Regions from separate parts of the Pseudomonas sp. RP-B7 genome, predicted to be linked through region 1. Evidence: predicted binding sites of a transcription regulator. Region 1 holds the regulator's gene; the other holds the start of a gene.

Region 1 (4,182 bases):
CGGAAGCCCGGGCATGCAGCCCCAACTTGTTGATGATTTCAATTTCCAGAGCAGGCATCGCGGGGGTGTTCCTTTCAGCTAAGGTCGCGGTGGCGAACCTGGACGTTCTTGAGGGTTTGTTGCAGCAGTTGGCCCAGGCGTTCGGTCAGGTAGACCGAGCGGTGGTGGCCGCCGGTGCAGCCAATGGCAATGGTGACATACGCCCGATTGCTTGCAGCGAAGCGCGGCAGCCATTTGAGCAGGTAGCTGGAAATGTCCTGGAACATCTCCTCGACATCCGGTTGCGCCGCCAGGTATTCAGCCACAGGTTGGTCCAGCCCGGACTGATCACGCAGTTCCGGTTTCCAATAAGGGTTGGGCAGGCAGCGCACATCGAACACCAGGTCGGCGTCCACCGGCATGCCGCGCTTGAAGCCAAACGACTCGACGAGGAATGCCGTACCCGGCTCGGGCTGGTTCAGCAGACGCAGCTTGATGGCATCACGCAACTGGTACAGGTTGAGCCCGGTGGTGTTGATCTTGAGGTCGGCGAGGTCAATGATCGGCCCCAGCAACTTGGTTTCGTCCTCGATGGCTTCTGCCAGGGAGCGATGGGGGCTGCTGAGGGGGTGGCGTCGACGGGTTTCAGAGAAGCGCTTTAGCAGGGTCTCTTCGTCGGCGTCCAGGTACAGCACATCGCAATGAATGTGCTTGGCGCGAACTTCCTCGAGCAGTTGCGGGAACCGCTCAAGGTGGCTGGGCAGGTTGCGGGCATCGATCGATACGGCCACCAGCGGTTGCGCCAGCTCGGTGTGGATCAACGCGCGTTCCGCGAGCTCTGGCAGCAGGCCGGCGGGCAGGTTGTCGATGCAGTAGAAGCCACTGTCCTCAAGTACGTTGAGGGCGGTGCTTTTACCCGAGCCGGAACGGCCGCTGACGATGATCAAACGCATGATTACTGCCCGTTCTGTTCATCCAGGACTACCTGATACAGCGCCTCATTGCTGCTGGCACTGCGCAGTTTGTCGCGTACTTCCTTGCGGTCGAGCATGCTGGCGATCTGCCGGAGCAGTTCCAGGTGCGCATCGGTGGCGGCTTGCGGGACCAGCAGAACAAACAGCAGGTCGACCGGGGCGCCGTCGATGGCGTCGAAATCGATGGGAGCGTCCAGGTGCAGCAGGGCGCTGACAGGTGCCTCACAACTTTTGAGGCGGCAGTGGGGAATGGCGATGCCGTTGCCAAAACCGGTGGAGCCGAGTTTTTCACGGGCAATCAGAGCCTCGTAGACATCTTGCATCTCCAGGTCAGGCACTTCGCGGCTGATCAGGTTGGCAATTTGCTCAAGGGCTTTCTTTTTACTGCCACCCGGCGCGTTCACGAGGGAACGGCCGGGGGTCAGGATGGTTTCAAGTCGAATCATGGGTGGGGAGTGTTAGCGGCCTGTGCCCTGGAGGAGGCTCTGCTGCTTTTCCTTATGCTTTTTGATTTGGCGATCCAGCTTGTCGGTCAGGTCGTCAATGGCGGCATACATATCTGAATGCTCGGCATTAGCGACTACTTCCCCGCCGGGTATACGCAAGGTGGCTTCGATTTTCTGCTTCAGCTTTTCGACAGTCATGATGACTTGCACGTTGGTGATCTTGTCGAAATGCCCCTCAATTCTTTTGAGTTTTTCGCCGATATAGGCGCGCAGCGGTTCGGTCACTTCCAGTTGGTGTCCACTGATGTTGACTTGCATACAGCTTCTCCTTCGTTGCCAGTGCATAAAGCGGTGGGCAGGAATACCCACCACTGGAACGCTATGGCCCGCCCGTCACATCAAACGCTTACGCTCGCTGGAAGGCGCGATCCCGAGGGACTCGCGGTACTTGGCGACGGTTCGACGGGCGACCTGAATGCCTTGTGCCTCCAGTAAACCAGCGATCTTACTGTCACTCAATGGCTTTTTCTGATTTTCCGCGGCAACCAGTTTTTTGATGATCGCGCGGATCGCCGTGGACGAGCATTCGCCGCCTTCGGAGGTGCTGACGTGGCTGGAGAAAAAGTATTTCAGCTCATAAATACCCCGTGGGGTATGCATGAATTTCTGCGTGGTCACCCGTGAAATCGTCGATTCGTGCATGCCGACTGCTTCGGCGATGTCATGCAGCACCAACGGTTTCATCGCTTCGTCGCCGTATTCCAGGAAGCCGCGCTGGTGCTCGACGATCTGGGTGGCGACTTTCATCAGAGTTTCGTTGCGGCTTTGCAGGCTCTTGATGAACCAGCGGGCCTCCTGCAACTGGTTGCGCATGAAGGTGTTGTCGGCGCTGGTATCGGCGCGGCGTACAAAGCCGGCGTATTGCGGGTTGACCCGCAGGCGTGGCACCGACTCCTGGTTCAACTCCACCAGCCAGCGTTCGTTGTCCTTGCGCACGATGACGTCAGGCACCACGTATTCGGCTTCGCTGGACTCGATCTGCGAGCCCGGGCGCGGATTGAGGCTCTGTACCAGCTCGATCACCTGGCGCAGGTCGTCTTCCTTGAGTTTCATGCGGCGCATCAACTGGCTGTAGTCGCGGCTACCCAGCAAGTCGATGTAGTCGGTCACCAAGCGCTGGGCTTCAACGAGCCAAGGCGTCTTGGCAGGCAGTTGGCGCAATTGCAGCAACAGGCATTCGCTGAGGGTGCGGGCGCCGATGCCGGCGGGTTCGAACTGTTGGATGCGGTGCAGGACGGCTTCGATCTCGTCCAGTTCGATGTCCAGTTCCGGGTCGAACGCTTCGAGGATCTCCTCAAGCGTCTCGTCCAGGTAGCCCTGGTTGTTGATGCAGTCGATCAGGGTCACAGCGATCAGGCGATCGGTGTCCGACATCGGCGCGAGGTTCAATTGCCACAACAGATGGCTCTGCAGGCTTTCACCGGCGGAGGTGCGGGTGGTGAAGTCCCACTCATCATCATCGTTGCTGGGCAGGCTGCTGGCGCTGGTCTGGTAGACGTCTTCCCAGGCGGTATCCACGGGAAGTTCGTTAGGAATGCGTTCGTTCCATTCACCTTCTTCCAGGTTATCCACCGTTGGGGCGGTTTCCTGATAGGAAGGTTCCTGCACGTCGGAATTGGGTTTTTGCTCGATGTTGTCGGCCAGCGGGTCTGCGTTATCGAAGTCGTCGCCTTCTTCCTGGCGTTCGAGCATCGGGTTGGACTCCAGGGCCTCCTGGATTTCCTGTTGCAGGTCCAGGGTCGACAATTGGAGCAGGCGGATGGCCTGTTGCAGCTGCGGTGTCATCGTCAGCTGCTGGCCCATTCTCAGGACTAGCGATGGTTTCATGGCAGGGGCTTAACACCTTATTCGCCGGCGCAATGCGCCATCCACGACAGGGCGCGTGAGCGCCAAACATAAGCAAATTATATGCCTGATGTCGGGGGCTTTGCCTAGAGCACGGTAACAATAAAAATCCGGAGGTTTTCATTGACTCCCGCGCATCTTGGCAGCGGCCGTGACACCACGGTGTTTACAGGCGGAACTCGTGACCCAGGTAGACTTCCTTCACCAATTCGTTGGCCAGGATCGTGGCGGCGTCGCCTTCGGCAATCAGCTGGCCATCGTTGACGATATATGCGGTTTCGCAGATGTCGAGGGTTTCACGCACGTTGTGGTCGGTGATCAATACACCGATGCCCTTGGCTTTCAGGTGGTGGATGATTTGTTTGATGTCGCCGACCGAGATCGGGTCGACGCCGGCAAACGGTTCGTCCAGCAGGATGAATTTCGGCGCAGTGGCCAGGGCGCGGGCGATTTCCACGCGACGACGCTCGCCGCCGGACAGGCTCATGCCGAGGTTGTCGCGAATGTGGTTGATGTGGAATTCCTGCAGCAGGCTTTCCAGCTCCTTGCGACGGCCATCACGGTCGAGTTCCTTGCGGGTCTCGAGGATCGCCATGATGTTGTCGGCCACCGACAGTTTGCGGAAGATCGACGCTTCTTGCGGAAGATAGCCGATACCGGCCCGTGCACGACCGTGCATTGGCTGGTGGCTGACATCCAGGTCGTCGATCAGGACGCGACCCTGATCCGCCTGGACCAGGCCGACGATCATGTAGAAGCAGGTGGTCTTGCCGGCGCCGTTGGGGCCGAGCAGGCCGACGATCTGGCCGCTGTCGATCGACAGGCTGACGTCGCGCACGACCTGGCGGCTTTTATAGGCCTTGGCCAGATGCTGGGCT
Region 2 (4,182 bases), on a different contig from region 1:
CCTGCTGGGCAATGTCGCGAATATCCAGCCAGGTGGCGTTGATGTTTTCCCACATGTCGGCGGTAATTCGCCCACGCACCGCATGGGCACTGGCCCGCGCAGCGCCGAGGCAACTGTAGATGCTGGCCGGGTTGGCCGCGTCCAGGGCAAAGAAGTGCAGCAGGTGTTCGGCGTGCAGCTCAGCGTGGCGCTCGCGGTAGTCATCCAGGGTGCCGGTAATCAACAGCGGCATGGCCAGTTCATGCAGGCCATCACCGCGCCCGTCCTGGGGCATCAGCGACAGCGAATAGCTGACATCCAGCATCCGCGCGAGGTTTTCCGCGCGCTCCAGGTAGCGCGACATCCAATACAAATCCGAGGCAGTTCTACTCAACATGGCATCAGTCCTCCACCACCCAGGTGTCTTTGGTACCACCGCCCTGGGACGAATTAACCACCAGCGAACCCTCACGCAGCGCCACGCGGGTCAAACCGCCAGGCACTACACGGGTTTCCTTGCCGGACAGGACGAACGGACGCAGGTCGATATGACGTGGCGCGATGCCGTTTTCGACAAAGGTCGGGCACGTCGATAAACACAGGGTTGGCTGCGCGATATAGGCGTGGGGCTTGGCCTTGATACGTACACGGAAGGCCTCGATTTGCGCTGCGGTGGAGGCAGGGCCGACCAGCATGCCGTAGCCACCGGAGCCTTGGGTTTCCTTCACGACCAGATCCGGCAGGTTGGCCAGGACGTGGGACAGTTCGTCGGGCTTACGGCACTGGAAGGTAGGAACGTTCTTGAGGATAGGTTCTTCGTCCAGGTAAAAACGGATCATATCGGTGACGAATGGGTACACCGACTTGTCATCCGCCACCCCGGTGCCGATGGCATTCGCCAGCACGACATTGCCGGAGCGGTACGCGGCCAGCAGGCCGGGCACGCCGAGCATGGAGTCCGGATTGAACGCCAGCGGGTCGAGGAAGGCGTCGTCGAGGCGGCGGTAGATCACGTCCACGGCCTTGGGGCCATCGGTGGTGCGCATGAACACGCGGTCATCGCGTACGAACAGGTCGGCACCTTCCACCAGTTCCACGCCCATTTCCCGGGCCAGGAAGGCATGTTCGAAAAACGCGCTGTTGAAGCGCCCCGGGGTCAACACCACCACGCTGGGGTTGTCCAGGGGGCTGGAGCTTTTCAGGGTGTCGAGCAGCAGGTTGGGGTAATGGTCGATGGGCGCGATGCGTTGGGCGGCGAACAGCTCGGGGAACAGGCGCATCATCATCTTGCGGTCTTCGAGCATATAACTGACGCCGCTCGGTGTGCGCAGGTTGTCTTCCAGCACGTAGTAGGTGCCGTCGCCATCACGCACGAGATCGACCCCGGAGATGTGGGAATACAGGTCGCGGTGCAGGTCCAGGCCCTGCATTGCCAACTGGTATTGCTCGTTGGCCAGCACCTGCTCGGCGGGGATGATCCCGGCCTTGATGATGCGCTGATCGTGGTACAGGTCGGCGAGAAACATGTTCAGCGCCTTGACCCGCTGGATGCAGCCACGCTCGACAACCCGCCATTCGCTGGCCGGAATGCTGCGCGGGATGGTGTCGAAGGGAATCAAGCGCTCGGTGCCCTGCTCGTCACCGTAGAGGGTGAAGGTGATGCCGGCGCGGTGAAACAGCAAATCGGCTTCACGCCGGCGCTGGGCCAACAGATCATCTGGGGTTTCGGCCAACCAGCGGGCGAACTCGCGGTAATGAGGCCGGACCTGGCCTGCCCCATCGTACATTTCATCGTAATAAGTGCGGATCATGCCGAACTCCTTGTCACCCGGGCGCTAGAACCATCGCAAGGCCCGTGCCAGCGGCATAAACACTTAAAAATCAGTGAGTTGAATTAAAGCAAGGACACAAGCGCACCGTCCTGGTGCAGCCAGATGCCCGCCGTCCCGTCGCGCGCTTCATCGCAATGCGGGCTTTGACTATCAGCAGCATAGCCAGAGTTGATTTCACTGCCCGGCCAAGCCTGCGGATAATCGCCCCATCTGCTGAACACGCTCCTTCAGCACACCGCTCTTCCCTTTAGGCCACCCTTCTTGGGTGGCTTTTTTTTGGTGCTGAAAAATGGCGCACAAGTTCAGAATAGTTTTCCCACGCCACAAACAAAATCGGCCGACCCAAAGGTCAGCCGATACGCTGCGTTTTTTCATACAACTACATGGGTAACCCACGCACCTCCTGCTTGACGCCCCATCCTTCGATAATCCCGCCCAGAGGCTCTACCACCGCCCCAAAGTCCTGTTCGAAGTCTCCTATACCGTCGTAGGTGGCAAACATGATTTTGCTCAGTTCCAGATACCAGGCGCCATCGTCGCGCGCACTGACCTGGGCATTCAGGGATTCCCCACGAAACTCACCCGCAGCCCTGCGCGCACGTTCCTCATCCGGGAAAATGGCGTAGAACTCAATGGGGTGGAAACGCGAGAAGTCGAAGCCGCCTTCTTTCATGCGGCGCAGAACGTTGGTGCTGATGTCTTCTTGATAGGCTGTGCTCATGAAAAGTGCTCCTCTGACCGATGGATAGACTTTCCGTGCTTCCCGAGGCCCACGCCGTACTGGCGCATGGACTACGGCGATGACAACACCGCTGGAAAACAAGCATGTAGCTGACAAGACCAGACCTTAGCGATTCATTCGCTGATCTCGCTTGCAGAGTAGCGCGAAGCTTTGACCACCACCAGAGGCACTTTAGTGGCAACCACGCAATGTTCAGGCGGCGGGCAAAATGTCGAGGATTTGAATGCTGTTCTGATCTTTGAGGATTTTGACCGTCGGCTCAGACTGGCGCCCCTCAAGGTCATTGAGATCGAGTTCGGCGGCGACCGGCAGCAGCTTGTTGCGGATCATGTGCGCAGCTTCTTCAAGGCTGGGCTTTTCATTGCAGGTGAACTGCTCCACCGAAGTCTCGCCGTGATCATCAACGAAGGTAATGTTCCACGTTTGCATCGGTGCCTCCTCGATAAAGCCCATGTGTGGGCTCACATCCATCTGGACCTTGAGGGATCGCCAAACGTTCCACTCAAGGCTGGAGGCACCGGATCAGTTGCGCTTACTTCTCGGCGTGGTCCTTGAGGGCTTTCAAGGTGTTGAACGGCGCATCCACCACGAATTTGTTGGCCAACCACGATGGCACGCTGCCGCCTGGCTCGGTGTGCACCTGGTAAGTGACTTCGGTCAGGTTGTCGCCTTTGGGCACCAGTTTCCAGAAGCCCTCGACCTGGGCCACACGCACATAGCCTTTGACTTCCGGCTGGTAGGTCGGCACTTCCAGCAGCTTGCGCGTCAGGGTGCCGTCAGCGGCCTTGGAGGTGGTGATCTCCAGGATGGAGTCACGGTCGGTGACCGGGAACGGAGCCTTGAACTGGGTGTAGGTCCAGCTCTTGTCGCCTTCCTGCTTAAGCAGTTTTTGCGATTTGCACTCGTGAATCCAGGCACAGGCACCCGCAACGTCTTCTTGCAGTGCCTGGATCTTGGCCACCGGCGCCTTGATCGTGGTCACGCCGCGATAGGCCTTGTACTTGGAGCCGGCCACTTCGCTCAAGGACACCTTGATCCCGTCTTCATCTTTGGCGACCTGCCAATCCTCAGCCTGGGCCGTAGCAGCAAACAACACCGTAAACCCGCACAGCACAGCCATTCGTTTCAGCGAACCCATTGTTGTATTCCTTATTGTTGAAGTTCCGATAGTAAAGCCCATCAAGCCGCCGTCATCTGCTCCCACCAACCGATCAAGCGGATCGCATCGGCCTGGTCGGTACCGCAGACCTCGATGTCCGCCTTGAAATCACTGCATACCGCCGGCCGCTCCGGCTGCCCGAACAGCAGGCACAGTTGTTCGACCGACAGGTGCAGGCAGCGTTCGCCTGCCGGCTTGCCTTGTGGCATTCCCGGTAATGGCGAACTGATGGAGGGGGCGATGCAGCACGCGCCACAGCCTTCACGGCAATTCATGACAGGCAGGTCCTCGACGACTCAATGTGGATGGCCGGGCTAGAGTACGCCCTTAAACAGCCGTTTTAAAATGGTCTAACAGGGGTTTTTCGCAGAAAACAAAAATGACTGACCAGTCTCCGACACATGGTCGAAGAGCCACGTCACGTTTGCAGGAAAAGTTTACTGCTTGAACTCGAATTCCAACGCCGCGCC

The links. Region 1 encodes sigma-54, which starts transcription at its own class of promoters, with help from an activator protein. Its sites were predicted from a motif close to ANTGGCATNNANNTTGCTNT; they were not measured.
Region 2: the regulator sigma-54 is predicted to act here: its motif matches at 1,823-1,842, upstream of OPU96_RS16270 (circularly permuted type 2 ATP-grasp protein).

The regions. Positions count from the first base shown of each region.
Region 1 is NZ_JAPFHC010000017.1:81,982-86,163, forward strand. Features, by position in the region: gene OPU96_RS17000 (HPr family phosphocarrier protein) at 1-58, opposite strand, end outside; gene rapZ (RNase adapter RapZ) at 75-932, opposite strand; gene ptsN (PTS IIA-like nitrogen regulatory protein PtsN) at 935-1,399, opposite strand; gene hpf (ribosome hibernation-promoting factor, HPF/YfiA family) at 1,412-1,717, opposite strand; gene OPU96_RS17020 (RNA polymerase factor sigma-54) at 1,793-3,286, opposite strand; gene lptB (LPS export ABC transporter ATP-binding protein) at 3,471-4,182, opposite strand, start outside.
Region 2 is NZ_JAPFHC010000016.1:54,367-58,548, forward strand. Features, by position in the region: gene OPU96_RS16265 (alpha-E domain-containing protein) at 1-376, opposite strand, end outside; gene OPU96_RS16270 (circularly permuted type 2 ATP-grasp protein) at 381-1,790, opposite strand; gene OPU96_RS16275 (ribonuclease E inhibitor RraB) at 2,191-2,532, opposite strand; gene OPU96_RS16280 (hypothetical protein) at 2,746-2,982, opposite strand; gene OPU96_RS16285 (START domain-containing protein) at 3,086-3,691, opposite strand; gene OPU96_RS16290 (YkgJ family cysteine cluster protein) at 3,733-3,987, opposite strand; gene OPU96_RS16295 (translation initiation factor 2) at 4,150-4,182, opposite strand, start outside.